4 regions of the Nitratireductor sp. PBL-C9 genome follow, and region 4 is predicted to be linked to each of the others. Evidence: predicted binding sites of a transcription regulator. Region 4 holds the regulator's gene; each other region holds the start of a gene.
The links. Region 4 encodes PhoB, which activates phosphate uptake and scavenging genes when phosphate is short. Its sites were predicted from a motif close to TGTCATNNANCTGTCAT; they were not measured.

Region 1 (7,709 bases), on a different contig from region 4:
CTGGGGCGTGGGCGGCATCGAGGCAGAGGCGGCCATGCTCGGCCAGCCGGTCTCCATGCTCCTGCCGGAAGTCATCGGCTTCAAGCTGACCGGCAAGCTGAAAGAAGGCGTGACGGCAACCGACCTGGTGCTGACCGTCGTGCAGATGCTCCGCAAGAAGGGCGTTGTCGGCAAGTTCGTCGAGTTCTTCGGCGAAGGCCTCGACCACCTCACGCTGGCGGACGCCGCAACCATCGGCAATATGGGCCCGGAATACGGCGCGACCTGCGGCTTCTTCCCGGTTGATTCGGAAACGCTGAACTACCTCAACGTCTCCGGCCGCTCCAAGGAGCGTATCGCGCTCGTGGAAGCATACTCCAAGGCGCAGGGCATGTTCCGCGAGACGGGCACCGAGCATCCGGTGTTCACCGACACGCTCGAGCTCGACCTCGGCGAAGTCGTGCCGTCCATGGCCGGCCCGAAGCGTCCGGAAGGCCGCATTCCGCTCGAGAACATCGCATCCGGCTTCGCCGAATCGCTCGAGAAGGAATACAAGAAAGACCCGTCCACGCTGGAACAGCGCTGGCAGGTTGAAGGCGAGGATTACGACCTCGGCCATGGTGACGTGGCGATTGCCGCCATCACCTCCTGCACCAACACCTCGAACCCGAGCGTGCTGATCGGCGCCGGCCTTCTGGCCCGCAACGCCAACCGCCTGGGCCTCAAGCAGAAGCCCTGGGTGAAGACGTCGCTCGCCCCCGGCTCGCAGGTGGTTGCCGAGTATCTGGAGAATGCCGGCCTGCAGAAGGAGCTCGACCAGATCGGCTTCAACCTCGTCGGCTTCGGCTGCACGACCTGCATCGGCAACTCCGGCCCGCTTCCGGCCCCGGTCTCCAAGACCATCAACGACAAGGGCCTGATCGCTGCTGGCGTTCTCTCCGGCAACCGCAACTTCGAAGGCCGTATTTCGCCTGACGTGCAGGCCAACTACCTGGCCTCGCCGCCGCTGGTCGTCGCCTATGCGCTCGCCGGCTCGGTGACCAAGGACCTGACGAAGGAACCGATCGGTCAGGACAAGGACGGCAATGACGTCTTCCTGAAGGACATCTGGCCCTCCAACCAGGAGATCCAGGAGTTCATCCAGAAGAACGTTACCCGCGACCTGTTCGAGAAGAAGTACGCAGAGGTCTTCAAGGGCGACGAGAACTGGCAGGCCGTGCAGGTGCCGGAAGGCGAGACCTACGCATGGGACGACACGTCGACCTATGTTCAGAACCCGCCCTACTTCGCCGGCATGACCAAGTCGACCGGCAAGGTGACGGACATCGAGGGTGCGCGTATTCTCGGCCTGTTCGGCGACAAGATCACCACCGACCACATCTCGCCGGCCGGTTCCATCAAGGCACAGTCGCCCGCCGGCAAGTACCTGATGGACAATGGCGTGGGCGTTGTCGACTTCAACCAGTACGGCACGCGTCGCGGCAACCATGAAGTCATGATGCGCGGCACCTTCGCCAACATCCGCATCCGCAACCACATGCTGGGCGAGAACGGCACCGAGGGCGGCTACACGATCCACTATCCTTCCAAGGAAGAGATGTCGATCTATGACGCAGCCATGGAATACCGCAAGGAAGGTGTTCCGCTGGTGGTGTTCGCCGGTGGCGAATACGGCAATGGCTCCTCGCGCGACTGGGCTGCCAAGGGCACGAACCTGCTCGGCGTCCGCGCCGTGATCGCAGAGAGCTACGAGCGCATCCACCGCTCCAACCTGGTGGGCATGGGCGTCATCCCGTTCGTCTTCGCTGAAGAGACGAGCTGGGAGAAGCTTGGCCTGAAGGGCGACGAGACGGTGAGCATCGAGGGTCTTGAGACGCTCAAGCCCCGCGCCAAGGTCAACGCCAAGGTCACCTTTGCCGATGGTTCGGTGAAAGAGGTTCCGCTGCTCTGCCGCATCGATACGCTCGACGAGCTCGAGTACTTCAAGAATGGCGGCATCCTGCAGTACGTGCTGCGCGACCTGGCTGCATAATCCAGGTCTGCCACCTGCCTGAGACAGACCGTCGGCGGAAACGCCGGCGGTCTTTTTTGTTTCCGGCTGCATTTCCTCACCGGAACGTGACTTCTTGTTGAGCCCGCCCGCCACCTATAGTGCCTGAAAACAGGATCGGGTTCAGTTTCCGAACGGAGTACAGATGACTTGGCTCACCACGCGCCGCCAGCTGCTGGCGGCGGTTGCAGGCTTCTACGCCCTTACCGGCATTGCCGGCGCCCAGGAGATGGCGCGCCCGGTCGGTGTGGTCGAGCTGTTCACCAGTCAGGGCTGCAGCTCCTGCCCGCCAGCGGATGCGCTGCTCAGCGAACTGGCGGAAAGGGATGACGTGATCTCCCTCGCCTATCACGTCGATTACTGGGACTATCTGGGCTGGCGCGATGCGCTTGGCAGCGCCGCGAACACCGCGCGGCAGAAGAACTACGCGCGCTCTCTCCAGAAAGCCTCCGTCTACACGCCACAGATGATCGTGAATGGCCGCACCGACATGAACGGTGCGGACCGGAGCAGGGTCACCGCATCGCTCGACAGCATGGCCGGCACGCCGGACGGGCTACAGGTGGATCTGTCGCTTCAGGACAGGGGCGACACCATTCTCGTCGAAGTCGGCGCATTTCGCGGCGACGCGGGCAACGAGCTGCTCGACGCGCATCTGGTCTTTGTCGACTTTGCGCCACGCGCGACGGTGGAGATACGCGCCGGAGAGAACCGGGGCCGCACCATCGAATATCGCAACGCGGTGAACCAGATCCAGACAATCGGCATGTGGGACGGAACGGCCAAGAGCTTCGAAATGCCCAAGAGCGAGCTGGTGAAGAAAGGCAATGGCTGCGCGCTGCTTCTCCAGCGCGTCGACAGGGAAGGAAGGCCGGGCGCCATCCTCGGCGCTGTCGCAATCACCCCGTGAACCAAAAGCATGGGCACCCCATGAACCAAGCATGGGCACCCCGTAAGCCAATCCCGTAAGTCAAAAAACCCGGTGGTCCCAAAAGAAAAACCGGTGCTGAATCATTCAGCACCGGTTTTGATCTTTTGGGACCGTTGCCCGGCTCGGAGATCCGAGTTGGTTCGATCCGGTCATGACCCCGAGGGCGGGGGGGCTTGGGGTTTTCGGGATCCGTGTCCGGACCGAACCGTCTCAGGCAACGGTCGGATCGTCGCGGCACAATGGGGCGTGAGCTTGGACAAAATGTGTCGAGAAAAAGGCACGTCATCACCAATTCCGACAAACGGTCCCGATTTGTGACTACCGGCTAACGATAGTGGCTTGCAGGTTCACAAAACATGCGTCGGCAAAATGTCGGGGATGATCTAACCACTCCGAATATAGCACGGCATCAAGAAAGGTTAACAGGCTTTTCCAACCTATCCCGCGCGGCCTGAGCATCGGACCGAGACAGTGGAGACCGGTTTTTCGGTTGCCCCGATGCCTCTGGTCAGTCTGGATCGTAAGCCGGGAAGGAATGCAGGGCTTGCATTTCCGGCTATGGCGGGCGAACCTTTCGTGTCACCAAATCGTCATGAGGTTTAGCCAATGAGCGATTACGGCAGCGCCGGGGAGGATAGGGACAGCTCCGGGATACTGATCCCGCTGCATGAAGAGCGCCGTGCGCGCTCCAGCCTTCCCGTAACCTTCGACCGGCGCGAACTGGACCAGATTCTTCGCATCTACGGGCGCATGGTCGCCGCCGGGGAGTGGCGCGATTATGCAATCGACCACCTGAAGGACCGGGCCATCTTCTCCGTTTTCCGGCGCACCAGTGAAGTGCCCCTTTTCCAGATCGTGAAAGACCCCAAGCTCACGCGCAAGCAGGGCGCATACAGTGTGGTTGCGGCCACCGGCGCGATCCTGAAGCGCGGGCACGAACTGACGCGGGTGCTCGCCGTGTTCGACAAGAAGCTCAAGCTGGTCACCTGAGCAAAGCCGGCTGGAGCATCGCTGGTCTGGATCGCCTTTGTGCGTCCGCCCGGACGCATGGCCGTCTGCCCCCCCGGTCTGCCACCCCTTGGTCTGCCCCCTTGGGTCAGCCCCCCCTTGGGTCAGCCCACAGTCTCACCGCGAAACAGCCGCTCGGGGAGCGATTGAGGATCGGGTGGCGTGTTCGTTCCCCCATTCAGCGTGCGCTGCATGAACACCGTGTCGAGCCAGCGGCCATGCTTGAACCCACTGCCGCGCAGCACCCCTGCATCCTCGAACCCCATGGCCCGGTGCAGCTTGACCGAAGCGCTGGTTTCCGAGCCATCGCCAATGACCGCAACGATCTGGCGGAACCCGCACTGCGTGCATGCCTCGACCAGCGCTTCGAGCAGAGTGCGGCCGATACCGCGCCCCTGCGCCTGCGGGTCGAGATAGACGGAATCCTCCACCATGAAGCGATAGGCGCGGCGCGGGCGAAACGGCCCCGCATAGGCATAGCCAAGCAGCACGCCCTCCTCCTCCGCCACCAGATAGGGATAGCCGCTGCCGAGGAGCGCGCTCATGCGCTCACGCATCCCGGCCTCGCCCGGCGGATCAAGCTCGTAGCTGGCCGTGCCTTCGTTCACGGCATGGGCGTAGATGCGGGTGATGGCGGGCGCGTCATCGAGACTGGCGGGGCGGATGGTGAGCGGCATGGAGCAAAAACGCCTTTTGGGAAACCGGATCAAAGAAAAGGGCGGCCCGAGAGCCGCCCTTTCGTATCGTCGTTCAAAGTCCTGCGCCCGCTACTCGCGATTGCCGAGGAACTGCAGCATGAACATGAACAGGTTGATGAAGTCGAGGTAGAGACGCAGGGCGCCCATGATTGCCTTGCGGCCGGACACGGTGGCGTCGTCGCCCTCGTAGTACATCTCCTTGATCTGCTGGGTGTCGTAAGCCGTGAGGCCGGCGAACACCAGCACACCGATCACCGAGATGGCGAACTGCAGCGCGGACGAGCCGAGGAAGATGTTCACGATCGAGGCAATGATGATGCCGATCAGACCCATGAACAGGAACGAGCCCATGCCCGAGAGGTCACGCTTGGTCGTGTAACCCCAGAGCGACAGCGCGCCGAACGATGCGGCGGTGATGAAGAAGGTGCGGACGATGCTCTCACCCGTGTAGACGAGAAAGATCGTCGACAGGGAAAGACCCACGAGGCCCGAATAGACCCAGAATGTCGTCTGCGCAGCCGCGACACTCATGTTCTGAATGCGGAAGCTGAGGAAGAACACCAGCGCGAGCGGTGCGAGGATGACAACCCAGCGAAAGGCGCTGGCGTAGATGAGCTGGCCGAATGCGGTCAGCTGGCCATCCGCGATGGCGAGATTGAATGCACCAAAGGCTGCAAGACCGGTGATGGCCAGGCCAAGCGCCATAAGGTTGTAGACGCGAATCATGTAGGCGCGCAGGCCCTCGTCGATGGCCGCGTCCGCGCGTACGCCGGGCGTTGCGCGGGCCTGATAGTTACGAAGGTCAGCCATAATTATCCCTTTCTGGCTTTAATCCCGTCGGGTGACGGCCATACGACCGTGCGCCGCTGGCGGGATACCAGCATGCGTAATGCAAATATGATGTCAGTTTAAGCTGACGACAAGACCTGAAACGCCCAGAAATGCAGATGCGGCAACACTTCGCGGGCAAAAAAAGCGCTTCCCCGGCGGCACGGTTAACGCTTTTTCATGCCTGAGGCTGTCGGAGACGGCCCCAAGGCCGCCCCGCTGTTTCAGAGTCTCTCGCTTTAGAGATTGCGCAGAACCGGAGCCGCCTTGTGCCCAAGCACCCGCCAGGTGCCGACCAGGCCGAAGCCGACGGTCAGGACGAGCGCGACCGCAATGGTGGTCAAAGCCACCTCCGGCAGGAAGCTCGATGGCAGGCCCATGACCTGCGCAACAACGAACCATGCCGCGACACCGCCGGCAAGCAGCGCGAACACCGCTGTCGCCAGACCGATCAGCAGATATTCGAGCGAGAAGGCCGCGATCAGCGTGCGCCGTGTCGCACCCAGCGTCTTCAGCACCACCGCATCATGCACCCGCGCCCGGTTTCCGGCCGCCAGCGCACCCGAAAGCACCAGAACCGAGGCGATCAGCGCCACGGCGGCGGCGGCGCGAATGGCGGTCGCCAGCTGCTCGACCAGCCGGTTCACCACATCGAGCGCATCCTTGACCCGCACCGTGGTCACGGTCGGGAAGCTGCGCGTGACAGCGTTGAGGATCTGTGATTCGTCGGCCTGCGTTGCCTCGGCATCCGTCAGCGTGGCGAGCCATGCATGCGGCGCACCGGCAAACGTGTTGGGCGAGAACACCATCACGAAATTGATGGCGAGCGATTCCCACTCGACCGCGCGGAAATTGGCGATCCGCGCCGTGACATCGCGACCCAGCACGTTGACGGTGATCGTATCGCCGATCTTGAGCCCGAGCTCGCCGCCCTCCTCCGCCGTGAAGGAAACCAGCGGCTCGCCTTCATAATCGGCCGGCCACCATTCGCCCTGGGTCAGGGTGGAATTTTCCGGTGCGTTGCGGGCATAGGTGATGCCGCGATCGCCGCGCAGCACCCAGCCGCCCTCCGGCGGGATCTCCATGTCGCGCACATTGACGCCATTGAGCGCCGTGATGCGGCCACGCAGCATGGGCACCTGGATCAGCTTGCCGTCGGGCGCCTGCTCGTTCACCAGATCGGCGAAGGCTTCCACCTCACCACTCTGGATATCGACGAAGAAGAAGTTCGGCGCGACCTCCGGCAGATTGCCGGTAATTTGCCGGCGCAGATTGCCGTCGATCAGCGCCAGCGTGGCGAGCAGCGTCAGGCCAAGCCCCAGCGAGAGAACGACCGAGGGCGTGAGCGCGCCGGGGCGATGGATGTTGCCAAGCGCCAGACGCAAGGGGGTGGACGCAACACGCGGACTGCGGCGCGCCAGCCACTCGATGCCGAGCGCCACCACGCGCAGCACGATGAAGGCAAACACCGTCGCACCGACGAACACCGCCGCCATGCGCCGGTCATCGGAGAACCAGATGGCGAAACCGGCGAGCGAGGCAGCGATGGCCATGGACAGGAGGATGTAGACGGGGCGCGGCCAGCCACGACCATCGACACCCATTTCGCGGAACAGCGCCGTCGCCGGCACATCGCGCGCACGACCAAGCGGCATCAGCGCGAAGACCAGCGTGATCATGACGCCGAACAGCGCCGCCACGGCCAGTGCTGCCGGATAGAACCCGCCCGTGGCCGGCACCGGCAACACGCTGGAAAGCACGGCCGATGCACCGAACGGCATCAGCGCGCCGATCACCAGACCGGCAAGAATGCCGATCCCGGCGATCATCAGGATCTGCACCAGATAGACCGTGAAGACGAACGCGCCCGATGCGCCGAGGCTCTTGAAGGTGGCGATGACGGCGCGCTTGCTGTCGAGATAGGCGCGCACGGCATTGGCCACGCCAACACCACCGACCACCAGCGCCGTCAGGCCCACCAGGGTGAGGAACTGCGAGAACCGCTCAATGTTGCGGGAAAGCGAGGGCGCGGCATTGCTGCGTGTGCGGATGCTCCAGCCGGCCTCGGGGAACTCTGCACCGGCCTGCGCCTGCGCGGCCTCCAGCGCACCGGCATCGGTGTCGCCGACAAGCCGCACCTTGTAGACATGCTCGACCAGACTGCCGGGCTGGATGAGGCCCGTCGCTTCCAGCGCATCAAGCGAGATCATCAGCC
Region 2 (7,709 bases), on a different contig from region 4:
TCCGGGCAGCACGCCGGGCACGCCGCCAAGCAGCACGCCGCAGCCGCCATTGGCCTTCTGAAGCGCGGTTGCGCCGGCCTGAATGGCGAGACGCCCGGCAACCTCGGACATGGGGGCGAGCAGGGGCAGGCCGCCGCGCGCGTCGGTCACGGTTTCATAGGCGATGGCGGTGACGCCGGATGCGATCAGGCCGCGTGTCTGCTCCGGATCGGGCGCAAGGTGGAGATAGGTGTAGAGGATCTGGTCTTCGCGCAGCTGGACCCATTCCGAGGGCTGCGGTTCCTTGACCTTCACGATCATGTCGGATTTGGCGAAGACGTCTTCAGCGGTTTTGGCGATGGTTGCGCCAGCGGCGCGGTAGGCGTTGTCATCGGCGCCGATGCCTGCGCCTGCGCCGGTTTCCACGAGCACATCGTGCCCATGCGCCACATATTCGCGTACGGACCCCGGCGTAAGGCCGACGCGATATTCGTGATTCTTTATTTCTTTCGGACAGCCGACACGCATCCTTGTCTCCTCCAACATGTGTGCGAATCTTCTGGCTCAATCGATGAGACCACAAAAAAGACCGAACGTCTTTGCGAACTCGTTTGCAGTATCTGGCGATTTTCGCTATTCCTTGCGCGAAATATCGCGTTCGCAGAAGGAAATTCGAAAAATGGCCCTGGATAGGATTGATATCGCCATTCTGGATGCGTTGCAGCAGGACGGGCGGATCTCCAATTCCGCGCTTGCCGAGAAGGTCGGACTGTCGCAATCGGCCTGCTCGCGCCGTCTCGACAATCTGGAGAAGAGCGGCGTGGTCAAGGGATACCATGCCCGGCTTTCGAATGCAGCCCTTGGACATGGTGTAACGGTGATAGTCCATATCTCCTTGTCGGGCCAGTTCGAACGCACGTTGAGCGAGTTTGAGGCGGCGGTGCAGCGCTGCCCGAATGTGGTTTCATGCCATCTGATGGCGGGCGAATATGACTACATTCTGCGGGTCGCTGCGCGGGATCTGCAGGATTATGAGCGCGTTCACAAGGAATGGCTGACGGGCATGCCGCATGTCATCAAGATCAACTCGGCCTTTGCGCTTCGCGAAGTGGTGGACCGCACCGCGCTGGGGCTGAAGCCTGAAATGTCCTGATCCGGGGGCAGGCGGGGACGCCTGACGGCAAAATCTTCTCGCCCGCAGTCAGCCGGCAGTCACTATGTGATCCATCGCAATGTCATGGGGCTGCGGGTAGATGGTCGGCAATTGCGAGAAGGCATAGCCGATGCCCACGACCAGCGGTTTCTTCGCCAGTGCGGCGAGGGTGCGGTCGTAGAAACCGCCGCCATAGCCCAGTCGGTAGCGCGCGGCGTCGAAGCCGACCAGCGGTGAAACCACGATATTAGGCGCGATTTCCGCCTGCGTTGCGGGAACGGGAATGTTCCACACGCCGCGTTCAAGTGTGTCGCCGGGCCGGTAGGGCCGGAAGACGAGCGGTGCGCCCTTTTCGATGACGACGGGGAGCGCGGTCTCTGCTCCCCGCGCTGCGCATCGGGCAAGCCACGGGCGTAGATCCGGCTCCCCCCGGAACGGCCAGTAGAGGCCGATCACTCGGCCGGTGGGATCGCCGATGAGACGGTCGAGCTGATTGGCAATGTCTTCTGCAAGTTCGCTTCGGGTTTTCGCCGGCACGGCAAGCCGCTCGGCGATGAGGCGCTCGCGGGCCGCCTTGCGCCAGCGCCGGACATCCGGCCAGTGGTCTGCATCGGCCGCCTGTGCGCCGCTTGCCAGCTCATGCATGAAGCAGGGCGGTGACGCGTAATCCCGGTCGCCGGAAGAAGTGTTCATCTCTTTTCTCTCCCTCTGCTTTGTTCGTGCAGCGCTTATCAAGACTGCGGGGCGGGCGGCTGAGGCGCTTTTCTCGCTGCGACATGTGAAGCGCCGTTTGTGCCATGGCCCTGTCATCCGGGCGTCACGAGTTTTTGCTGGAAGTCTCGCCACGAGAGCGCAATCATGACTGATCGCTGTTTCCGTTTCAAAGATTGAAAGAGAGATGACCATGACCCGACCGCACGCCCTGCTTTCCCGTCGCTCCTTCCTCGCCGGATCGGCTGCTGCCGGTTCGCTGGTTCTCATGCATCCGTTTTCCGCACGCGCTTCCGGCAATCAGGCGCATCTGCGCATCATGGAAACGACCGATCTCCATGTGCATGTCTTTCCCTATGACTATTATGCCGACAAGCCCAACGACACGATGGGTCTGGCGCGCACGGCCGCGATTATCGATGGCATTCGCGCGGAGGCGACGAATTCGATCCTGGTGGACAATGGCGACTTCCTGCAGGGCAACCCGATGGGCGACTACATCGCCTATGAGCGCGGCATGCGCGAGGGTGATGTTCATCCGGTGATCAAGGGCATGAACACGCTGGGCTATGATTGCTCGACGCTCGGCAATCACGAGTTCAATTACGGGCTCGACTTCATGTTCAAGGTGCTCGATGGCGCGAACTTCCCCTTCGTCTGCGCCAATGTGACCAAGGGCGAGCTCGCTGCCAACGCGCGCGATGACGCGCTTTTCCTGAAACCTTATGTGATCCTTGATCGCAAGGTGAAGGACGGCAATGGCGAAGAGCATCCGATCCGGGTGGGCCTGATCGGGTTCGTGCCGCCGCAGATCATGAACTGGGATTCGAAGCATCTGGCCGGCAAGGCCATGACGCGCGACATCGTGAAGGCCGCAGAGGCCTGGGTGCCGCAGATGCGCGAAGAGGGCGCCGACATCGTGGTGGCGCTGTCGCATTCCGGCATCGGCCCGGCGAAGTATGAGGAGAACCTCGAAAACGCCTCGCTGCTTCTGGCCGGTGTTGACGGCGTTGACGCCATCGTGACGGGGCACAGCCATCTGGATTTCCCCGGCCCGAAATTCGAGGGGCTGGAAGGCGTCGACAATGCGAAGGGCACGATTGCCGGAAAGCCGGCGGTGATGGGCGGCTTCTGGGGCTCGCATCTGGGGCTGATCGACCTGATGCTTGAACGCGACGGCAATCGCTGGATGGTGGTGAACTCCACCTCGGAGGCACGGCCGATCTTCAAGCGCGTGGAGCGCAAGGCCGAACCGCTGGTGGAAAGCGTGGCCAAGGTGGAAGACGCGGTGCGCGAGGACCACGAGGCGACGCTGAAATATGTGCGCACCGCCGTGGGCAAGACCTCCGCGCCGCTGCACTCCTATTTCGCGCTGGTGGCGGACGATCCGTCCGTACAGGTCGTGAGCCAGGCGCAAACCTGGTACATCACCGACATGCTGAAGGATGGCGCGCACAGGGATGTGCCGGTGCTTTCGGCGGCAGCCCCCTTCAAGGCCGGCGGACGCGGCGGACCCGACTATTATACGGACGTGCCGGCAGGCGATGTGGCGATCAAGAATGTCGCCGACCTCTATCTCTACCCCAACACGGTGCAGGCGGTTCTGGTGACCGGGGCGGATGTGAAGGAATGGCTGGAAATGTCGGCCGGCATCTTCAATCAGGTGGAGCCGGGCAAGGCCGACCAGCCACTGCTCGATCCGACCTTCCCGTCCTACAATTTCGATGTGATCGACGGGGTGACCTACCGGATCGATCTTTCGCAGCCTGCAAAATATTCGCCCAAGGGCGAGCTTCTGAACGCGGATTCGAACCGCATCGTCGATCTGCAGTTCAAGGGCGCGGCCATCGATCCGGCGCAGAAGTTCGTCGTCGCGACCAACAATTACCGTGGCGGGGGCGGGGGCAATTTCCCCGGCATCGGCCCGGACAAGGTGATCTTCGAAGCGCCCGACACGAACCGCGACGTGATTGTGCGCTATATCGTGGAACAGGGCACGATCAACCCGTCCGCCGACGCCAACTGGAACTTCAAGCCGCTGGAAAACACCTCGGTGCTGTTCGAGACCGGGCCGAAGGGCGCGGTGTTCGCTTCGAGCGTCGAGGGCGTTTCCATCGAGCCGGCGGGCGAGGGCAAGGAAGGTTTCGCGCTCTACCGCATAACGCTCTGAACGGTAGTCGGTTAAATATAATGATCGGTGATGAGAGGTCGGGCGCTTTGCCCGGCCTTTCTTCTTTTGAAGCAAGTGTTTGCCGGCTTCGGCGGATAAAGTGATTCAGGCGGTTCGCGCTTTGCGTGACGCTGGGGCGCATTGACTTTTTCGGGCGGTCGGCGCGATTTGCGGGCGCAATTTCCAGGAGACATGCCCGTGATTCGACACATCGTTTTTTTCAGCGCAAAGGATGAGGCTGATGTGGAGCGGATTGCCGAGGGTCTCGGCATGCTTGCCGAGATTCCGCATTCGGATTTCTTCGAGATCGGCATCAACCGCAAGGTCGACCAGATCGGCACCGAGGTGGATGTGATCGTCTATGGCGAGTTCCGCGACGAGGCGGCGCTGGCGGCCTACAAGGCCCATCCGGTCTACGACGCCTGCACGGCGAAGGTGCGGCCCATGCGCGAGATTCGCATGGCGGCGGATTTCGTTTCCAAAAAGAAGGACTGACGGGCGCCCCGTCAGTCTGCATTTCTGATCGACTTGTAGGCGGAGAGCGCATTCTCCCGTGCGGCCTTGTGGTCGACCATGGGGCGGGGATAGGTCTCGCCGAGGCTGACGCCCGCCTTTCTGAGTGCTTCGACCGGCGCTTTCCAGGGCTGGTGCAGGTGCTTGTCGGAGAGGTTTTCGATCTCCGGCACGAAGGCGCGCACATAGCGCCCCTGCGGGTCGAACTTCTCGCCCTGAAGCACGGGGTTGAAGATGCGGAAGAAGGGGGCGGCGTCCGCGCCCGAGCCCGCCACCCATTGCCAGTTGGCCGGGTTGGAGGCGGGGTCCGCGTCCACCAGCGTATCCCAGAACCACTCCTCGCCGGTGCGCCAGTGGAGCCCCAGATGCTTCACGAGGAAGGAGGCGACGATCATGCGCGCGCGGTTGTGCATCCAGCCGGTCTGCCAGAGCTGCCGCATGGCCGCGTCGACCACCGGATAGCCGGTTTGCCCGCGCTGCCAGTCTGCAAGCGCGCGGTCGTCCCTGTGCCAGGGGAAGGCGTCGAAATCGCTGTTGAAGTTCTTCGTCGCAAGATCCGGGTTGTGGAACAGGAGATGCCAGCAGAATTCACGCCAGCCGACCTCCTTGCGGAAGGTGAGCATGTCTTCGCCGGCAAGCTCGTCCGTGCCGTCAAGCGCCTGCCAGATCTGGAAGGGCGTGATCTCGCCATGGGCGAGATGGGCGGAGAGGCCGGAGGTGCCATCGTCTCCCATCCGGTCGCGGCGCGTCTTGTAGCCATCACCGCCGCCATCGAGGAACGCGATGAGGCGGTCTCTGGCGCCAGCTTCGCCGGGTGTCCAGGTTTCCCGCAGGCCGCCCGCCCAGTCCGGGGTGGTGGGCAGAAGCTGCCAGTCTTCGAGCGCATCGCCCGTAACGTCGCCTTCGAACGGTTTTAGCGATCCGGGGCGGTCGGCGGGTGCGCGCGGATGCACATGCTCGACCAGCGCGCGCCAGAAGGGGGTGAACACCCGGTAGGGACCGCCGGAGCCGGTCTTGATGCGCCAGGGCTCGTGCAGAAGGTGGCCGGCAAAACTCTCCGCCTCGATGCCGGCCTCCTGCAGGGCGGACTTCATCTGTGTGTCGGCGGCGATGCCGGGCGGGTCGTAGCGGCGGTTCCAGTAGACCGTGGCGGCTCCGGTTCCCTCTGCAAGGGCGGACACGGTCTTCGCCATCGGGCCGCGGCGCAGGATGAGTTTTACGCCAAGCGTCTTGAGATCCTTGCTGAGGGCCGTGAGGCTGTGATGCAGCCACCAGCGCCGCGCGCCACCGAGCGGGCGCGCGCCTTCGCTCTCCTCGTCCAGAATGAAGGCGGCGGCGACCGGCCTGCCGGCATTGGCGGCGGCGCACAGCGCCAAATTGTCGGAAAGGCGCAGATCGTGCCGGAACAGCACCAGAACCGTGTTCCGGTCATTCTCATTGGGCATGTGATTATCCGTGCGGCTTTGGTTCAGTCGTCGTTTGTGGCGTTGAGCTGGTCCGGTCGCAAGCCTTCATCGCCATTCATGCCGCTTTGCAGGAGGCCATTTTGCATGGCCCAGTCGCGCAGGGCCGAAATCAGCGCGTCCTCGCGCGTGATGCCCTGATCCTGCGTGGAGACGTAGCGGTCCAGCGCGGCGATGATGTTTGCCGGCAGCGTGACCGATAAGGTTTCCTGTTTTTCGTTTTCCCGTTTCATTGTGCCCGCCCGTTCTGGCCCCTTGGGGATTGTCGTAGCACAACCTGCAAAAGCCGGTTTGGTTCCGCGCCGGAAACATGGTCACGGAACTGTGTTCGCGGCGTGGGCTGGTGGTGGGGTGGAGGGATGCGCTCTGTGGCCTATTTGTGTTTTCGCTTCCAGAACAGGTGACAGGTCTTCAGCGCCTTCCAGTGGGCCTGCGCCGTTGTCCAGTCATAGGTCACCCGTGTCTCGCATGCGCCGAGCAGCCGGCCGATGGCGCGCTGGGCCGCGAGGTCGTTGATCGAGGAAAGCGGCGGTTTGCTGAGAACGGCTTCGACGACCGTGGCGTCGTTCAGGCTTCCGAACACGGTTTGAAGCGTCTTCAGCCTTTCGGTCACGCGCTTCACATCGCGTTTGGGGAAGAGCGGGCCAAGAAACTCTATCGTGTAGCGGAGCTTTTTCAGCTCCTTGCGCAGCGCATGCTTCTGCTCCTGATCGAAGCGCTCGATCCCTTTTGCTTTGGTCAGGACGTGGGCCCATCGCCTGTCGAGTATCTTGCCGGCAAAGTCCGTCAGCCTGCGGTGCTCTCGCTTCTTGCGATGGTCATCCTTCCATCTGGCGGTTTCGATGAACTCGGAGAGGGACAGAAGGAAGTCGCCGACGCGCTCGCCGCAGAGTATCTGGCGCAGATCGTTGCGTATTTCTTTGGCGTGGCGCTCCAGTGTGCCAAGCACGGGGGCAGCGCCATGGGCATGGCCATCGAGCGCGAAATAGGGGCGTGCGATGTCGTTGAGGACGACGTCCAGATCGCGCAGGCGTCCGACCTCGCGGCCAAGCCAGCGGGCTTCCTCGCTGAGGCCGGGGGCTGCTTCTTCCGGCGAGGCAATTTCGTGCGCAAGGAGGGCAAGCGCGCTGCGCAGTCGCCGGAGCCCGATGCGTAACTGATGCGGGCCTTCCGGATCGTCGCATTGCTGCACCGCCTCAATGTTGGCCGCGATCTGGCTGAGGCACTCGTGCAGCATGGCGCGGGCCGCTTCACCGGTCGCGTATCCGGGTTTGAGGGGAACCGTCTCGGCTCTGCGTGGCGTCGCCGGCGGCTCTATATGCCCCTGTTCGGCGAGAAGAACGCTGCGCGCCGCCTTTGAGAAGCGCGAAAACCGCAGGCTGCCTTTGGGGAGAACCATCCGGGCGGTTCGGTAGAGGTCGGCGGGAGCGCCTTCGACCAGCTCGATTTCGAGTTCGTGCAGGTTTTCGCTGCGTCCGGCCGCCTTGATGGCGCCGCTGTCCACGGCGAGCTCCGCCTTTGCACCGTCATCCAGGCTAAGGTCGATCTGGGTGCGGTTGATGTGGGTCTCGGCGATGGTCTTGAGCGGCCTGTCGCTTATGAGCTTCCTGAGTCGTTCGCGCACGTCTGCATCTTCGATGGCGTCGATGGAGACCTGACCGCTCGGCACGGGGCGCTCGAACTCGCTGACCTTCGACAGCCCGCCTGCAATCGTGCCGTT
Region 3 (7,709 bases), on a different contig from region 4:
ATGCGGGGCGGCTGACAGGTGGGGTGGAAATGTGTCTGCGTCAAGCCGTCATAAACGGCTCGTTTTGAAACGAAAAGGGCTGTCCGCTGTGCGGGTCAAGAGAGTGAGCGGGATGGTGCGCCATCTCCGAATTCGCCCCCGCATGCAAAAGGGGACGCCCCGCAGGACGTCCCCTTTCTGATCTGCAGGCAGCGGGCAATCAGCCGATGGCCTGGCCATCTTCGCGCCAGACCGCGATGACCGCCGAGCGCGGCTTGCCGTTTCCGTCCGGCCAGTTGCCGCCCGGATGCTGGATGCCGACAAAGGCGACCTTGCCGTCCGGCGACCAGCTGAGGCCGGTCACTTCCGCGCCGTTCGGCGCGGTCAGGAAGCGGGCGATCTCGCCGGTTTCGGGATTGCCGACCAGCATCTGGTTGTTGCCCTGGCCAGCGAACTCGCCTTCATTGCTGTCGTCGCCATCGGTCTGGATCCACAGCATGCCATCGGAGGAGAAGGCCATGCCGTCGGGCGAGTTGAACATGTTGCCTTCGTTGACGTTTTCCGAGCCGGCATAGACGTTGTCGTAGACGGTCGGGTTGCCGGCCATGACGTAGAGATCCCAGGTGAAGCCGTCTGCGCCATGGTCTTCGCCAGCCGGGCGCCAGCGCACGATCTGACCGTAATTGTTTGTCTCGCGCGGGTTGGGGCCGCCCACCGGCTGTTCATCACCGCCGGCATTGGCCTTCACGCCACGGTTCTTGTTGTTGGTGAGAGCGCAATACACCTCCACGCGCAGCGGGTTTGCGGCAACCCATTCGGGGCGGTCCATGGTGGTCGCGCCGACCTTGGAGCCCGCCATGCGCGAGAACACCAGAATGTCCGCCAGTTCCATGCCCGTGCTTTCCGGGGTCAGCGGCAGCCACTCGCCGGTCATGTCGTCATTGAACTTTGCGACATAGAGCGTGCCGTTCGACAGCAGGCCATCGGTCGGCTGGCCTTCGGCCCAGCTCTTGTCGGAGACATATTTGTAGATGAACTCGCCGCGCTCGTCGTCGCCCATATAGACCACGATGCGACCGTCGGCGGCCTGCACCATCTCGGCGTTTTCGTGCTTGAAGCGGCCGAGTGCGGTGTGCTTGACCGGGGTGGAGGACGGGTCGCGCGGGTCGATCTCCGTGACCCAGCCATGGCGGTTCGGCTCGTTGGGCTCTTTTGCGAGGTCGAAGCGCTCTTCAAACTTTTCGTAGGCGTAGCGGCCTTCGCCGCCGATGCCGTAGCGCTTTTCGCCTTCCGTCGCTTCACGCTCGGCGGTCGCACCGAAATAGCCATTGAAGTTTTCTTCGCAGGTCAGATAGGTGCCCCAGAGCGTCTTGCCGGAGCCGCAATTGTTCATCGTGCCCTTGGGCGAAACGCCTTCAGGATCTGCGTTGGTCTTGACCAGATCGGAGCCGGCGGCGGGGCCGTCCATCGTCATCTGCGTTTCATGGGTGATGCGACGGTTGTAGGGGCTGTCGAGCACGACTTCATAGCCGTCGCCGCTGTCGGCGATCTCGAGCACGGTGACGCCCTGCATGTTCTTGAGAAGACGCACTTCATCGGCGTTCTGCGGCATGCCTTCGGAGGCGGCCGGCAGGTTGATTTTCGGATTCACATATTCCGAATTGATCGCGAGGATCGTCTTGTCGCCATCGACAAAGGTTTCCATGCCGTCGGTGTTCTCACCGAACACCTTGTCGGACATGTCGACGGACACGCCCGTTTCCGGCGAATAGGCGCCCTCGGCTTCCTTGAAAAGCGGATCGCCCCAGCGCACCAGCGTCTTCCAGGCGTAGCCTTTCGGGACGTGAATGTCGTGGTCGGTGGCGATGCCAATCGGCTCGAACGCGAAGGCTGAGACTTGCGCCTTTGCGGAGGTGGTGGAGGAGAGAACTCCGCTGCCCATCACGGCTGCGGCAGAGCCGAAGGCAAGCACGCCGCCCAGAAAGCCACGGCGCGAAATAGCGCGCTCGACAACCGCATCGAAGCCATTGGCATCGGGGCGGGGATCGCGCATTTCATCGAATTCATCCCAGGAGAGATTGACGATATCCTGCTTTTTCATGACGGCATTCCTCTGGCTTTGTGCTGGACCGAGCCGACCTGTCTCGGCAAATGCCCAGACTCCTAGCGGAGGCGTGCGACGGTGATTTGACAGCCGGTGGAAAGTCGCGGGCCTGAGGGGAAAGCGAATATCGGCGGGTGAGGAGCCGTGGGATTGGCGGGTGCGCTCACGGTTGGCGGCGCGCACCCGCACCCGGATCAAACAATCGTCATGCTGTGCGACACGTTCTTGACGACCATGTAGTTGTGCAGGCCCTCGGTGCCGCCTTCGCGCCCATAGCCGCTGGACTTCACGCCGCCGAACGGCGTTTCCGGCAAAGAGGCCTCCAGTGTGTTGAAGGAGAGGTTGCCCGCCTCCACGCCGTCGGTCATGCGGTCGATATAGTCGGCGCGGTTGGTGAACCCATAGGCTGCGAGGCCGTAAGGCACCGAGTTGGCCTTCTCAATCGCCTCGTCCAGCGAGCTTACCGGATTGATGACGGCCAGCGGGCCGAACGGTTCTTCCTGCATTACCCTGGCATCGTCGGGGACGTTCACCAGAACGGTCGGCTGGAAGAAATACCCGGCATTGCTCATGCGTGCGCCGCCGGTGCGCACCTCGGCGCCCCTGGCGCGGGCGTCCTCGACCAGAGCACTGAGCGCGGGGAGGCGGCGCTCATTGGCCAGCGGCCCCATTTCGACACCCGGCTCGACGCCGTTTCCAACCAAGGTTTGAGCAGCGCGTTTCACGAAGGCATCGGCATATTCGTCGAAGATGCTTTCATGCACGAAGAAGCGCGTGGGCGACGTGCAGACCTGTCCGGCATTGCGCATCTTGCGAACCGCACCGCTGATCGCGGCCTTCTGCACATCCGTGTCTTCGCAGACGATCACGGGCGCGTGCCCGCCGAGCTCCATCAGCACCGGGGTCATGTGTTCGGAAGCGAGCGTCGTCAGCTGCCTGCCCACCGCCGTCGATCCGGTGAAGGCGACGAGCCGCACCGCGTCGTGCCGGATAAGGTGATCGGAAATCATGGCGGGCGTGCCGAAGACGAGGTTCAAAACGCCTTTGGGAAGGCCGGCATCATGAAACGCGCGGGCGATGTGCAGCGCGCCGGCCGGCGTCTCTTCCGCAGCCTTGAGGATGATCGAGCACCCCGAGGCGAGCGCGCCTGCAACCTTCCGCGCCGGCTGGCTCATCGGAAAGTTCCACGGCGAAAGACCGGCAACCACGCCGATGGGCTGGTGATGAACCATGTAGCGCACGCCCGGAGCAGACGGGATGACACGGCCATAGGTGCGCACTGCCTCGCCCGCATCCCACTCCAGGAACTCGCAGCCACGAATGACTTCCAGCCGCGCCTGAGAGAGCGGCTTTCCATGTTCGGCGGTGATCGACTGTGCGATCTCTTCCTGCCGCTCGCGCATGAGCGCGGAGGCCCTGAGAATGATGTCCGCACGGTCTCTGGGCGCGGTCCGGCTCCACACGCGGAAGCCTTCCTGCGCGGCGGCCAGCGCATCGTCCAGATCGGCAATGTCTGCATGCGGCAATCGGCCGATTTCCTGTTCGGTTGCGGGGTTCACGACCGGAAGGTCATCTGCCGTTTTGCGCCACTCTCCACCGATATAGAGGTGTAGTTCCGGATAGGTGCTCATCATGCCCTCGTAAGACTGTATTTCGGGGCAAAGGTCTCATTCGGGCAGGTATGTTCTCAAGGAAATTGACCAAATACGGATATCCGATTGCGTGATAGCAGGCGTCTGCCGGCCAGCGCTCAGATATCCGTGGCCACCTTTCGCAGAACGTTCAGAAAGGCGGCGCCTGCGGGCGAAAGGCTTTGCTCGCCGCGGTGCGAAACGCCCACCGGACCGGCGCCGAAGGGAACGGCCCAGTCGATGCGGGCCAGAAGCCCGTGTTCGATGTCGAGTGACGCCACATGGGCTGGCATGAGGCCGACGAAATCATGCGTTTGCAGCAATGTGCGGTTGGCGAGGTAGGAGATCGACTCGATGGCCGTGGGCGGGGTGTATTGCCCCTGCCGCACGAAATACTGATCTGTCTGCCGCCGCAGGGTCGTCTCAAGCGGCGGGAGTATCCAGCCGAAGGGCATGAGCTGCTCGAAGGTGACGGAACTCTGCTGCGCCAGCGGATGCTGTGTCCCGGTCACGGCCACGACGCGTTCATCGAAGAACTTTTCCTGCTCGACCTTTGAGCGATGCCTGTGGCTGGGCAGGCGACCGACCACCATGTCGATCTCGCCGGAGAGCAGTGCGGGCATGAGAACTTCGTTGGTGCCCTCGACGATCTTGATCGCCACTTTGGGCCGTTCCTGCAACAGCTTCTCGATGGCGAAGGGCAGGAGGGTCGGCGAGGCTGCCAAAAGCGTGCCGACCACGACGCGCCCGCTGTTGCCCTCGTTCAGATCATCGAGTTCCTGCGCGGCGTTTGAAACCTGCGCGAAGATCAGCTTGCCGTGCCGTATCAGCGATGCGCCGAAAACGGTCGGAACCACGCCGCGATTTGTGCGCTCGAAGAGTTTCACCTCGAAGTCGAGTTCCAGGTCCTGAATCATCTTGGTGGCGGCGGGCTGTGAGATGCCCAAATGGCGCGCCGCGTTCTGGATGTTGCCGTGTTGTCCCACAGCGATGAGAAGCCGGAGCTGACGCAGCTTCAGGCGGGTCAATGCGCGCTCGACGATGCGGGAATGACGCGTGATCACGAGACTCGCCTCCCTGCCTAGAGCGTAACGGTCTGCCGCTGCCGCATGATCGCGGCCACGACGCTCATGGCGGCAAGGGCTGAGCTACGGGGATTGTCAGGCAGCGCGCGGCCCTCGATGCGGAAGGAAAACTGTCCGAAGCCACCCTCGGCGTGAACCTCATGAATGTTGGCGGACACTGCCGGGTCGGCAATGAGCCTGACCTTCGTGGCGTCGAACCCCAAACCGGCAATCGCCACTGCGGCTGCCACATTGGCATTCTTCGGGTAGCGCGTCGCTGCCTCGCCTGCCGTTCCCTCGAAATGGATCCCGGCGCTTTGAAGCGCATCGAGGTCGAGCACGTTTTCGGCGGGCGATCCCTTCCATCCCAATGGCGGTTTCCTTCCGACATAGGTGACTGCATCCAGCCCGCCAACCGATGCCGCCTGAAGGCAGTCGAGCGCGCCAATCGCACCACTTGCAAGATGAAGCCGGGCAGAGCCCTGCGCGCCGGCGGTTTCCAGTGCCCGCAGCAGGGCGGTGTCAGCCAGTGCGCCAAGCGACACGGTCACCAGATCGCGGCCACTGCGGAGTATTGCGGGGCCGTGTTCGCTCAGCGCCGCGTGTCCCGCGCAATCGACCATCAGATCGACATCCGCCGGCAACGTCTCGACGCTGGCCACACGGAGAATCCCGTCATCGGTGGCCTCGTCCAGGCGCGCCGGGCGCACCATCAGGACACTGGTTGTGATCCCGCGTTCATCAAGTTGCCGGCGCACATACCGTCCGATTGCGCCGTCGCCGATTATGCCGATCTTCATCCAAGCCTCCTGAAACCAGTGATCACGTATAAAGTAAATGCACGCGGCCTTGATATAGATTTTTTGAATATCCAATTCGGCGCAATGCGTTTGGTTTCGCGGCCAGTTCAGGATTGTGTTGGCAGCATCTTCCGCCATCTCGGGCGGTTTCCAAACTGCATGCCAGCCAGGAACGACAGCAAATGAAATACGCCAAACATGAAGCCAAGGCCTATGCGCGCGAAACAATGCGGGGCATCTGGGCCGCTGCGCTGAACCCCTTCGATGCGAACCTGGCTATGGATGAAGCCGGACTGCGCCGGAACATCCGGCACTGGATCGATGATCTGGAGATCAAGGGGCTGTTCGTGGCTGGCAAGCAGGGCGAATTCTGGTCCATGTCGCTTGAAGAGCGCAAGCGCAACATGACGGTGGCCGCCGACGAATGCGGCGACAAGGCCGGTACGATCATGTCCATTTCGGATCAGAATGTGGACACTGTCGTCGAGCTTGGCCGTCACGCGGAAGCGTGTGGCGCCGATTATGTTGTCGTTCATGCGCCGATGCTGAGCTTCTGCCACGACCGCGATGAGGTTCTCTACAACTATTACAAATATCTCTGCGACCGGCTGGATATCGGCATCGCCATGTGGAGCCATCCCGACAGCGGTTATCTCATGGAGCCGGAGACCTGCGCACGCGTGGCGGAACTGCCCAACATCATGGCGATCAAATATTCGGTCCCGCGCGAGATGTATGTGCGTCTGACGCAGATGGTCGGCGACAAGATCCTCGTTTCCACCTCGGCCGAGGATGAGTGGCTGGACAATATCGAGGAGCTGGGCTGGCAGCTCTATCTCTGCTCCTCTCCGCCCTATCTGCTCCAGACCGCCAATGACCGGCGGATGCATGAATACACGCAGCTGGCCTTTGCCGGAAAGTTCGCCGAGGCGCGCCGCGTGCGCGACAGCCTCAACCCGGTGCGCGAAGCGATCCGCAGCACCAAGCCGGGCGGCAAGCCCACTGCACACGGCAAATATTGGCAGGAACTTCTCGGTCAGGTCGGTGGGCGCGTGCGTCATCCGATGCTCGAACTGACGGAAGCCGAGAAAGCCGCAACCAGCGCGGCGTTCGAGAGCAGCGGGCTGCTGCTTTAAACCTTTGGGCATCTGGCCGGGGCGCGTCCCCGGCCCCTGGCTTCATCGCTGCACTGCGGTGGCTGTCGAAAGCCAGGAGCGGGCCGGGTATGCCCATTTTCGATAGCTGCATAGCCGGTTCACGTTTGAGGCGCTGCCGGCTTTGCAGCAAGCTGAGGGCAAACAGGGAGGTTTCCATGTCGAGACTTAAAGCGTTCAACTTCAAGGCCTGGATCGACGAGCACCGCCATCTGCTCAAGCCGCCGGTCGGCAATCAGCAGATCTGGGAGGATGCCGATCTGATGGTCACCGTCGTTGGCGGGCCGAACAAACGCACGGACTATCACGACGATCCGGTGGAAGAGTTCTTCTACCAGCTCGAAGGGGATATGGTTCTCAAGATCTATGACGGCGAGGAATTCTACGACGTCCCGATCCGGGAGGGCGAAATCTTCCTGCTGCCGCCGCATGTCCGCCACTCGCCACAGCGGCCCCAGGAGGGGTCCATCGGCCTTGTGGTCGAGCCCAAACGGCAGCCGGGAGAGCTGGACGCGGTCGAATGGTACTGTTTCGATTGCGGAACGCTGGTCCATCGCGCCGAGCTGCAGCTTCAGTCCATCGTCGAAGACCTGCCGCCGGTCTACAAGAAGTTTTACGCTTCGGAAGAAGACCGCACCTGCCCGAACTGCGGAACGGTGCATCCCGGCAAGGAGCCGCCGGAAGGCTGGGTCACGCTCTGACGCGCCCCCGGCTGCCCGAGCCCCTTACCGGGCGTGGGCGTCAAAACAACCTGCCCGGCCAGTCGGGCAGGTGACTGGCCGCAGAGATGTTTTTCAGCGCTCCAGCCGGTCGATGAACCACTGTGTCAGACGGGTCCAGACTTCGTCTTTCTCTCCGGCATCCTCGCAGCCGTGATCCAGATTGGGATTGTCGTTGACCTCGATGACGTGAATGCCCTCCGGTGTCGCCTTGATGTCGACGCCGTAGAGGCCGCTTCCGATGCAGCGGGCGGCGCG
Region 4 (7,709 bases):
GCTACGCCTCAAGCCACCAGGTGTTCGAGGCGTTCGGTGGTATCAGGATCGTTGAAAAGCCTTACAGGGACAGCGACCTTATAGACGCGCTGTCCCAGGCGATTGTCGGCTCAAGCGCCGGGAAGGACTGAGAGCGGTCAGACCAGATTGCCCTATGTGCGCCCCAAGGGACGCACGGCAATCCTGGCTCAGGACCTAGGCGATGAAGGCCGTATTGGTGATCTGGGTCGAGATGGCATCTGGCCCGAAATCGCCCTCACCTGAAATCTCGAGGATTTCCTGCAGGCGCGTTCTGGCGCGGCTCACGCGGCTCTTGATCGTGCCGACCGCGCAATCGCAGATCTCCGCCGCTTCCTCATAGGAAAAGCCGGACGCGCCGATCAGGATGATCGCTTCACGCTGGTCTTCGGGCAATTGCTCGAGAGCGCGCCGGAAGTCCTTCAGATCGACCGAACCCTCCTGCGCCGGGTGCACCGACAGACGTCCGGTGATCGCACCGTCCGCGTCTTCGACCTCGCGCTTGCGCTTGCGCATCTGCGAGTAGAACTCGTTGCGAAGGATGGTGAAGAGCCAAGCTTTCAGATTGGTGCCCGGCTGATAGCTGTTCTGTTTGTCCCACGCCTTGACCAGCGATTCCTGCACGAGATCGTCCGCCCGGTCCGCACTTTTTGAAAGCGAAACGGCGAAGGCGCGCAGGCTTGGCACAGCGGCCAGTAGATCGTCACGAAAGCCCGGATAAACACTCATATATATCAGTCCTTGTTTCCGGCCGTTTCAGCGCCGCTTTTCTGCTCAAGCTGGTTGAGAAGGTCGCTGAACCGATCCGGAATATCTTCCGTTACCAGGTCGTCGTAATATTGCCTGAGCTTGCGTCCGATCTCTGAGTTTGCGCCGAGCGGGTCTTCATCCTTGCCGCGCCGGGTCAAGCTTCCTCGGGTGTTTGGTTTGCCGTAATTCATGCCCTGTCTTTTTCCATCAAATCTGGTCTCCCAATGACCCGAAACCGTCCGCATCGCCCGGGCCACAACTGTCTCGTCTGCTTTCAAACGCCATTGAGCGGAATTCGTTCCCTCCGACGGGAACATTTTCGCATATGGGGCGTTTCACCCGTCACAAATGCACTAATTCTCATTGCCATGTCTTGAGGGAGACTTGAAATCCATGACCCTGTCAGCGCGTATCGCTCCGCACCTTCCTTACCTGCGGCGCTTTTCCCGGGCCGTTTCCGGCTCCCAGTCCAGCGGTGACGCACTGGTGGCTGCGACGCTTGAAGCGTTGATCGCCGATACGAGCATCTTTCCCGAGGCATCGACCGACAAGATCGCCCTCTTCAGGCTCTTCACATCGCTGTTTGAAACGCTGGACGTTCCGGTCCCCGAAGGCACGCCGAGCTCGGCATGGGAAAAGCGGGCCATGAGCAACCTTTCTTCGCTCGCGCCCCGTCCGCGTCAGGCCTTCCTGCTGGTGGCCGTAGAGAATTTCCGGCCGGAAGAGGCTGCGGAAATTCTCGAGACGGATATGAAAGGCATCAACACGATGCTGCGCGAAGCCAGCGAGGAGATTTCCCGTCAGGTGGCGACAGACATCCTCATCATCGAGGACGAACCCCTGATCGCCATGGACATCGAGGAAATGGTCGAAAGCCTCGGGCATCGCGTGGTCGGCACGGCCCGCACCCACAAGCAGGCGGTCGAAATGTTTGCCAAGACGCAGCCGAAAATGGTGCTGGCCGACATTCAGCTTGCCGATGGCAGTTCAGGCCTTGATGCGGTGAACGAGATCCTCGACACGGCCACCGTGCCGGTCATCTTCATCACCGCCTTCCCCGAGCGGCTTCTGACGGGCGAGCGCCCGGAACCGACTTTCCTTGTGACCAAGCCGTTCAGCCCGGAAATGGTCAAGGCGCTCATCAGCCAGGCGCTCTTCTTCGATCAGCAGGCGCACGCGGCGGCCTGACAGGCCCCCGCTTCTTCACGCGTTTCTCAAAAAAGCCGCCTCCGGGCGGCTTTTCTTTTGCCCAAAATCTCTCCGGCGGAACCAAATCCGAATGCCAGACGTTTAACCGGCATAACTAAACGGAGAGACAGAATGCTATACTGGGCCCTGATATTCCTTGTCGTCGCGATCATCGCCGGCGCACTCGGTTTCGGCGGAATTGCCGGCGCTTCGGCAGGCATTGCGCAGATCCTCTTCTACATCTTCCTCGCCCTGCTCGCTATCTCGCTGATCATGGGCCTTCTGAAACGCGGTCGCTAAACGGCGACGCACACATAAACGAATGCGGCATAAGCGAACCGGACCATCCATGGCTTCCGTTTCGTGAAGACAATGAAAGGAGAAAGCCATGGAACACATCGCTGCACTTCTTTTGATTGTCGGCTGCTCAGGCAATGTGGGGGCCGGCGACACGCGCGAATGCCAGGAACTGCCCGCCCCCACCCCGGTCTACGAGACGTTTGAGGAGTGCGAGGCGGAGAAGCCGGTTGCAATGCGCGAGCTGGAAACCGAAGCGCCGCAGGTTCTCGCCACCTGCGTCTATGTGGATCCCGCACTTGTCTATGACGATGCGATCCTGGAGTGGGACATCACCAGCAATGGCGAGCTGACAGCTTCCATCGAGCCGGTGACGAGCTTTGCCGTGGCGCAGAACGAGCATGCCCGCCCCGGACACGCCGCCACGAAATAACGGGCCACGAAATAACGGGCGAAGAGCTTCAACGAAAAAGCCCCGGTCGAACCGGGGCTTTTTTAATGGCTGTATCGCGTCTGTCAGGCTTCGCGGATAGCATAGCCCGCGCCGCGAATGGTGCGGATCACATCGGGCAGACGCCCGTGGTTCACGGCCTTGCGCAAACGCCCCACATGCACGTCCACGGTGCGCTCATCGATATAGATCGTCTCGCCCCAGACATTGTCGAGCAGCTGGCTTCGCGAGAAGACGCGGCCGGGATGCTGCATCATGAATTCCAGGAGGCGGAACTCTGTCGGCCCAAGACGGATCTCGTTCTTGCGGCGATAGACACGGTGCGATTCACGGTCGAGCACGATGTCCCCGACCGAAAGAACCGTCGAGAGCACTTCCGGCTTCGCGCGCCGCAGAAGCGCGCGAACACGCGCCACGAATTCCGGCGTCGAGAAAGGCTTCACCAGATAGTCGTCCGCGCCGGTTGAAAGGCCGCGCACGCGGTCGCTTTCCTCGCCACGGGCGGTGAGCATGATGATCGGCAGGCGCTCCGTTTCGGGGCGCATGCGCAGCCGGCGGCACAGCTCGATGCCGGAAACGGCCGGAACCATCCAGTCCAGAACGAGCAGATCGGGTACGTTTTCCTGCAGGCGCACTTCGGCTTCATCGCCGCGAGAGATCATCTCGACCTGATAGCCTTCGGCTTCCAGATTGTACTTGAGCAAGACGCAAAGCGGTTCGTCGTCTTCAACGACCATGACCTTGGGGGCAATCATGGCAGGCATTCTCCTCGGGCAGTCTACGGCCGGTTAGACATCGGATTCGACCGTCATCTGTGTTTCGTCAAGCTTCGGCCGCTGGACCGGAAGCTGGGACCCCGTCACCACATAATAGGCATTTTCGGCGATATTGGTCACATGGTCGCCGATACGCTCAAGATTTTTCGCACAGAACAGGAGGTGCGTGCAGGCCGTGATGTTGCGCGGGTCTTCCATCATGTAGGTGAGGAGTTCGCGGAAAACCGACGTGTACTGAATGTCGATTTCCTCATCCTCGTCGCGCAGCCGGATTAACGCCTCGGCATTGCGCGCCACATAGTGCTCGACCACCGAATTGACCTGTTTCAGCACGAGGCCGGCCATCGCGTCGATGGAATGCGCAAGCGTGCGCGGCGTGGCGCTTTCGCCCACGGCGCCGACGCGCTTGGCGATGTTCTTGGCCAGATCGCCGATGCGCTCGAGATCAGCCGCCATGCGGATGGCGCCCACGACGCTGCGCAGATCCTGCGCCATCGGCTGGCGCTTTGCGATGAGCGTGATGGCGCGCTCATCAAGGTCACGCTGCTTGGCGTCCATGATCGTGTCATCGGAGATGATGCGCTGTGCAAGCGCCGTATCGGAGTGCAGTAGCGCCCTGGTGGAAGCGCGCGTCATCTCGCCGGAGAGATCGCCCATGTCGCGGATGAGGCGGTCGATTTCACCGAGTTCCTCATCGAAGGAGCTGACTGTGTGCTCGCCCATGGTCTGGTTCCTTATCTGTGCGTTTGCCGCGCCGTCAGCCGAAGCGTCCGGTGATGTAATCCTGGGTGCGCTTGTCATCCGGATTGGTGAACATCTTGTCCGTCGGGCCTTCCTCGACCAGATTGCCGAGATGGAACATGGCCGTGCGCTGCGAGACGCGGGCCGCCTGCTGCATGGAGTGCGTGACGATCACGATCGTGTAGTTCTCGCGCAGCTCGTCAATCAGCTCTTCCACCTTGGCGGTGGCGATGGGATCGAGCGCCGAGCAGGGCTCGTCCATCAGGATCACTTCCGGCGACACGGCAATGGCGCGCGCGATGCATAAGCGCTGCTGCTGACCACCGGAAAGACCGGTGCCGGGCTCATGCAGGCGGTCCTTCACCTCATTGAAGAGGCCAGCCTTCTGGAGACTCGCTTCCACGACCTCGTCGAACTCCGACTTCTTCGTCGCCAGACCGTGAATGCGCGGACCGTAGGCGATGTTCTCGTAGATCGACTTGGGGAACGGATTGGGCTTCTGGAAGACCATGCCGACCCGGGCGCGCAGCTCCACCACATCGATGCGGGGATCGTAGATATCCTCGCCATCGAGCGTGATCTTGCCGGTGATCCGGGCAATGTCGATCGTGTCGTTCATGCGGTTCAGGCAGCGCAGGAACGTGGATTTGCCACAGCCCGAGGGGCCGATCAGCGCGGTCACCTGGTTTTCGCGCACGTCGAGATTGACGCCGAACAGCGCCTGTTTCTCGCCGTAGAAGACGCAGACGTCTTCACCGCGCATCTTGAGGGTGTCCGAGTTCTGGCTCGCATCCAGTGCTTCTTCAACAGCAGCATCAGTGAGCATGTTCATGTCCTTCCACTCCGTTACCAGCGACGCTCGACGCGCCGCCGCAGAATAATGGCGGTAATGTTCATCACGGCGAGGAACAGCAACAACACCATGATAGCGCCCGAGGTGCGCTCGACAAACGCGCGTTCGGCCTCGTTCGCCCACATGTAGATCTGAACCGGCAGCGCCGTAGCGGGATCGAGCGGCGTGGTCGGGTAATCAGCCACGAAGGCCACCATGCCGATCAGAAGCAGCGGTGCGGTTTCGCCAAGCGCCTGCGCCAGACCGATGATCGTGCCCGTGAGAATGCCGGGCGCGGCCAGCGGCAGCACATGGTGAAACACCGTCTGGGTGCGCGAAGCGCCGAGGCCGAGAGCTGCCGCACGGATGGAGGGCGGCACGGCCCGCAGCGCTGCGCGCGTTGCGATGATGATCGTCGGCAGGGTCATCAGCGTCAGCACGAGGCCGCCCACCAGAGAGGCGGAGCGCGGCAGATGCATGAAGTTGATGAACACGGCCAGGCCCAGAAGACCGAAGACGATGGACGGCACGGCCGCCAGATTGTTGATGTTGACCTCGATAAGATCGGTCAGCTTGTTCTGTGGTGCGAACTCTTCAAGATAGATCGAAGCGGCAACGCCAATGGGCAGCGCCAGAAGCAGCACGATCATCATCATGTAGAGCGAACCGACGATGGCCACGCCCATGCCGGCCGTTTCAGGGCGGCTTGATGCGCCACGGGTGAAGAGACCGGTGTTGAAGCGCTGCTCCAGAACCCCGTCCGCTTCCATCGTGCGGATCCATGTGAGCTGCTGGTCGGAAACCTTTCGGCGGCTTTCATCCACCTCAAGATTGACCTGCCCCTTCACGGCGGAATCGACATCGCCGCTCGCCAGCACCCAAACATTCCGTGTCGTGCCGATGATCGCGGGATCGGACACCACCATGTCGCGCAGCTGCGTGCGCACGCCATTGGAGATGAGCCCGCCCACTTCGCGAACCAGCTTGCGGTCTTCGGGATCAACCCCGAGTTTCGCCACAAGCGCTTCGGTCGCAAGCTTGGGATAATTGGCCGTCAGAAGCTTGTTTGGATCGGTCGCGCGCTCGCCATTCGGGTCGATCACGCTCTCGGCGAAGGTGACGTCCAGATTGATCGAGGTCTGCCAGAAGGCGGTGTAGCCATTGGAAACCACCGACCACAGGAGCGCAGCCAGGAAGAAGAGGCCGACGGCGATGGCCGCCACGCCATACATCCTGAAGCGCTGCTCTGCCGCATAACGCTTCTTGATGCCGATGTCGCGCCGCGCGGCGGCTGCGCGGGGGGCGTTGCCCCCTTTGTAGACAGCGTCGCTCATTCGTATTGCTCCCGGTATTTGCGCACGATGTAGAGCGCGAAGACATTCATGCCGAGCGTGAGCACGAACAGGGTCATGCCCAGTGCGAAGGCCACCAGCGTCTGCGGAGAGGTGAACTCCAGGTCGCCGGTAAGCTGGTTGACGATCTTGACGGTGATCGTCGTCATCGCTTCGAACGGGTTGAGCGTGAGATTTGCGGCAACGCCGGCGGCCAGAACCACGATCATGGTCTCACCGATGGCGCGTGACGCCGTAAGCAGAAGCGCACCGACAATGCCCGGCAGAGCCGCCGGCAGGATGACGCGCTTGATCGTCTCGGACCGCGTTGCGCCAAGGCCGAGCGAACCGTCGCGCATGGCGCGCGGAACAGCGGTGATGATGTCATCGGACAGCGAGGACACGAACGGGATGAGCATGATGCCCATCACGAGGCCGGCCGTCAGAACGCTCTGCGCCTGAATGAAGCCCGGACCGCCGGCAATCGCCGCGCTGATGTCGCGCAGGAACGGGCCGACCGTGACCATGGCGAAGAAGCCGTAGACGATGGTCGGGATGCCGGCCAGAACCTCAAGCAGCGGCTTGACCACCGAACGCACCCGCTTGGACGCATATTCGGCCATGTAGATCGCCGCCATGAGACCGACGGGCACGGCAAACAGCATGGCCACGAAGGCGATGTAGACCGTGCCGGCAAGAAGCGGGATGAGGCCGAACTGGCCTTCCTGCGCCTCTGCGCCTGCGGCCGCAAAGCGCGGATCCCAGACCGTTCCGAGGAAGAAGTTGCTCAGCGAAACCGAGCGGAAGAAATGGATCGTCTCGAACAGCATCGAGAACACGATGCCCACCGTCGTCAGAATGGCGATGGTGGATGCGGCCAGAAGGCCCCAGGTGATGACGCGCTCGACATTGTTGCGGGCGCGGCTGCGCGGGCGAACGCTTCTCAGGCCAAGATAGGCGCCACCCAGTGCGATGAGGATCGCCAGCACGGTGCCGATCATCGCCGCATTGTCCTGCATCGCATTCAGATCGAGCGCGATGGGGATCATGTAGTCCTGCGTGTCGGAGGCAAGCGCCACGCCGCGTTCGGCAAGGATCGGACGCAGCTCTTCAAAGCTCTGCGGCACCTGGGCGAAAGCGGGGTCGCCTTCAATCCGGCGCAGGCCTTCGGCAAGATTGTGCACCATGCCCAGCGCCAGCGAACGGCTCGCAATCGCGCTGTCTTCGGTCTGCGCAGGCAGTTGTTCGCTTACCGCGCGATCCACATAGGCATAGCTGCCGGCCGACCAGGCCGCCATGAAGAACAGCGCCGGCAGAACCGCAAG

Region 1: a site for PhoB is predicted at 3,538-3,554, ahead of ACRTG1_RS14950 (DUF2794 domain-containing protein). Genes of this name have one in related genera too.
Region 2: a site for PhoB is predicted at 1,937-1,953, ahead of ACRTG1_RS10540 (bifunctional 2',3'-cyclic-nucleotide 2'-phosphodiesterase/3'-nucleotidase). Genes of this name have one in related genera too.
Region 3: a site for PhoB is predicted at 2,156-2,172, ahead of ACRTG1_RS05250 (PhoX family protein). Genes of this name have one in related genera too.

What each region holds. Positions count from the first base shown of each region.
Region 1 covers NZ_JBPAXW010000006.1:293,920-301,628, reverse strand. The annotation lists gene acnA (aconitate hydratase AcnA) at 1-2,011, shown strand, start outside; gene ACRTG1_RS14955 (DUF1223 domain-containing protein) at 2,175-2,939, shown strand; gene ACRTG1_RS14950 (DUF2794 domain-containing protein) at 3,567-3,950, shown strand; gene ACRTG1_RS14945 (GNAT family N-acetyltransferase) at 4,073-4,645, opposite strand; gene ACRTG1_RS14940 (Bax inhibitor-1/YccA family protein) at 4,736-5,476, opposite strand; gene ACRTG1_RS14935 (ABC transporter permease) at 5,734-7,709, opposite strand, start outside.
Region 2 covers NZ_JBPAXW010000004.1:122,101-129,809, reverse strand. The annotation lists gene ald (alanine dehydrogenase) at 1-507, opposite strand, end outside; gene ACRTG1_RS10550 (Lrp/AsnC family transcriptional regulator) at 659-1,132, shown strand; gene ACRTG1_RS10545 (5-formyltetrahydrofolate cyclo-ligase) at 1,181-1,825, opposite strand; gene ACRTG1_RS10540 (bifunctional 2',3'-cyclic-nucleotide 2'-phosphodiesterase/3'-nucleotidase) at 2,037-4,013, shown strand; gene ACRTG1_RS10535 (Dabb family protein) at 4,212-4,508, shown strand; gene ACRTG1_RS10530 (cryptochrome/photolyase family protein) at 4,520-5,971, opposite strand; gene ACRTG1_RS10525 (hypothetical protein) at 5,995-6,222, opposite strand; gene ACRTG1_RS10520 (CHAD domain-containing protein) at 6,363-7,709, opposite strand, start outside.
Region 3 covers NZ_JBPAXW010000002.1:275,713-283,421, forward strand. The annotation lists gene ACRTG1_RS05250 (PhoX family protein) at 200-2,080, opposite strand; gene ACRTG1_RS05255 (NAD-dependent succinate-semialdehyde dehydrogenase) at 2,278-3,714, opposite strand; gene ACRTG1_RS05260 (LysR substrate-binding domain-containing protein) at 3,834-4,778, opposite strand; gene ACRTG1_RS05265 (aspartate dehydrogenase) at 4,796-5,716, opposite strand; gene ACRTG1_RS05270 (dihydrodipicolinate synthase family protein) at 5,761-6,714, shown strand; gene ACRTG1_RS05275 (3-hydroxyanthranilate 3,4-dioxygenase) at 6,891-7,433, shown strand; gene ACRTG1_RS05280 (RimK family protein) at 7,527-7,709, opposite strand, start outside.
Region 4 covers NZ_JBPAXW010000010.1:64,671-72,379, forward strand. The annotation lists gene ACRTG1_RS19995 (response regulator) at 1-131, shown strand, start outside; gene ACRTG1_RS20000 (sigma-70 family RNA polymerase sigma factor) at 196-747, opposite strand; gene ACRTG1_RS20005 (NepR family anti-sigma factor) at 753-959, opposite strand; gene ACRTG1_RS20010 (response regulator) at 1,162-1,956, shown strand; gene ACRTG1_RS20015 (DUF1328 domain-containing protein) at 2,089-2,256, shown strand; gene ACRTG1_RS20020 (hypothetical protein) at 2,345-2,686, shown strand; gene phoB (phosphate regulon transcriptional regulator PhoB) at 2,770-3,456, opposite strand; gene phoU (phosphate signaling complex protein PhoU) at 3,493-4,203, opposite strand; gene pstB (phosphate ABC transporter ATP-binding protein PstB) at 4,238-5,053, opposite strand; gene pstA (phosphate ABC transporter permease PstA) at 5,068-6,387, opposite strand; gene pstC (phosphate ABC transporter permease subunit PstC) at 6,384-7,709, opposite strand, start outside.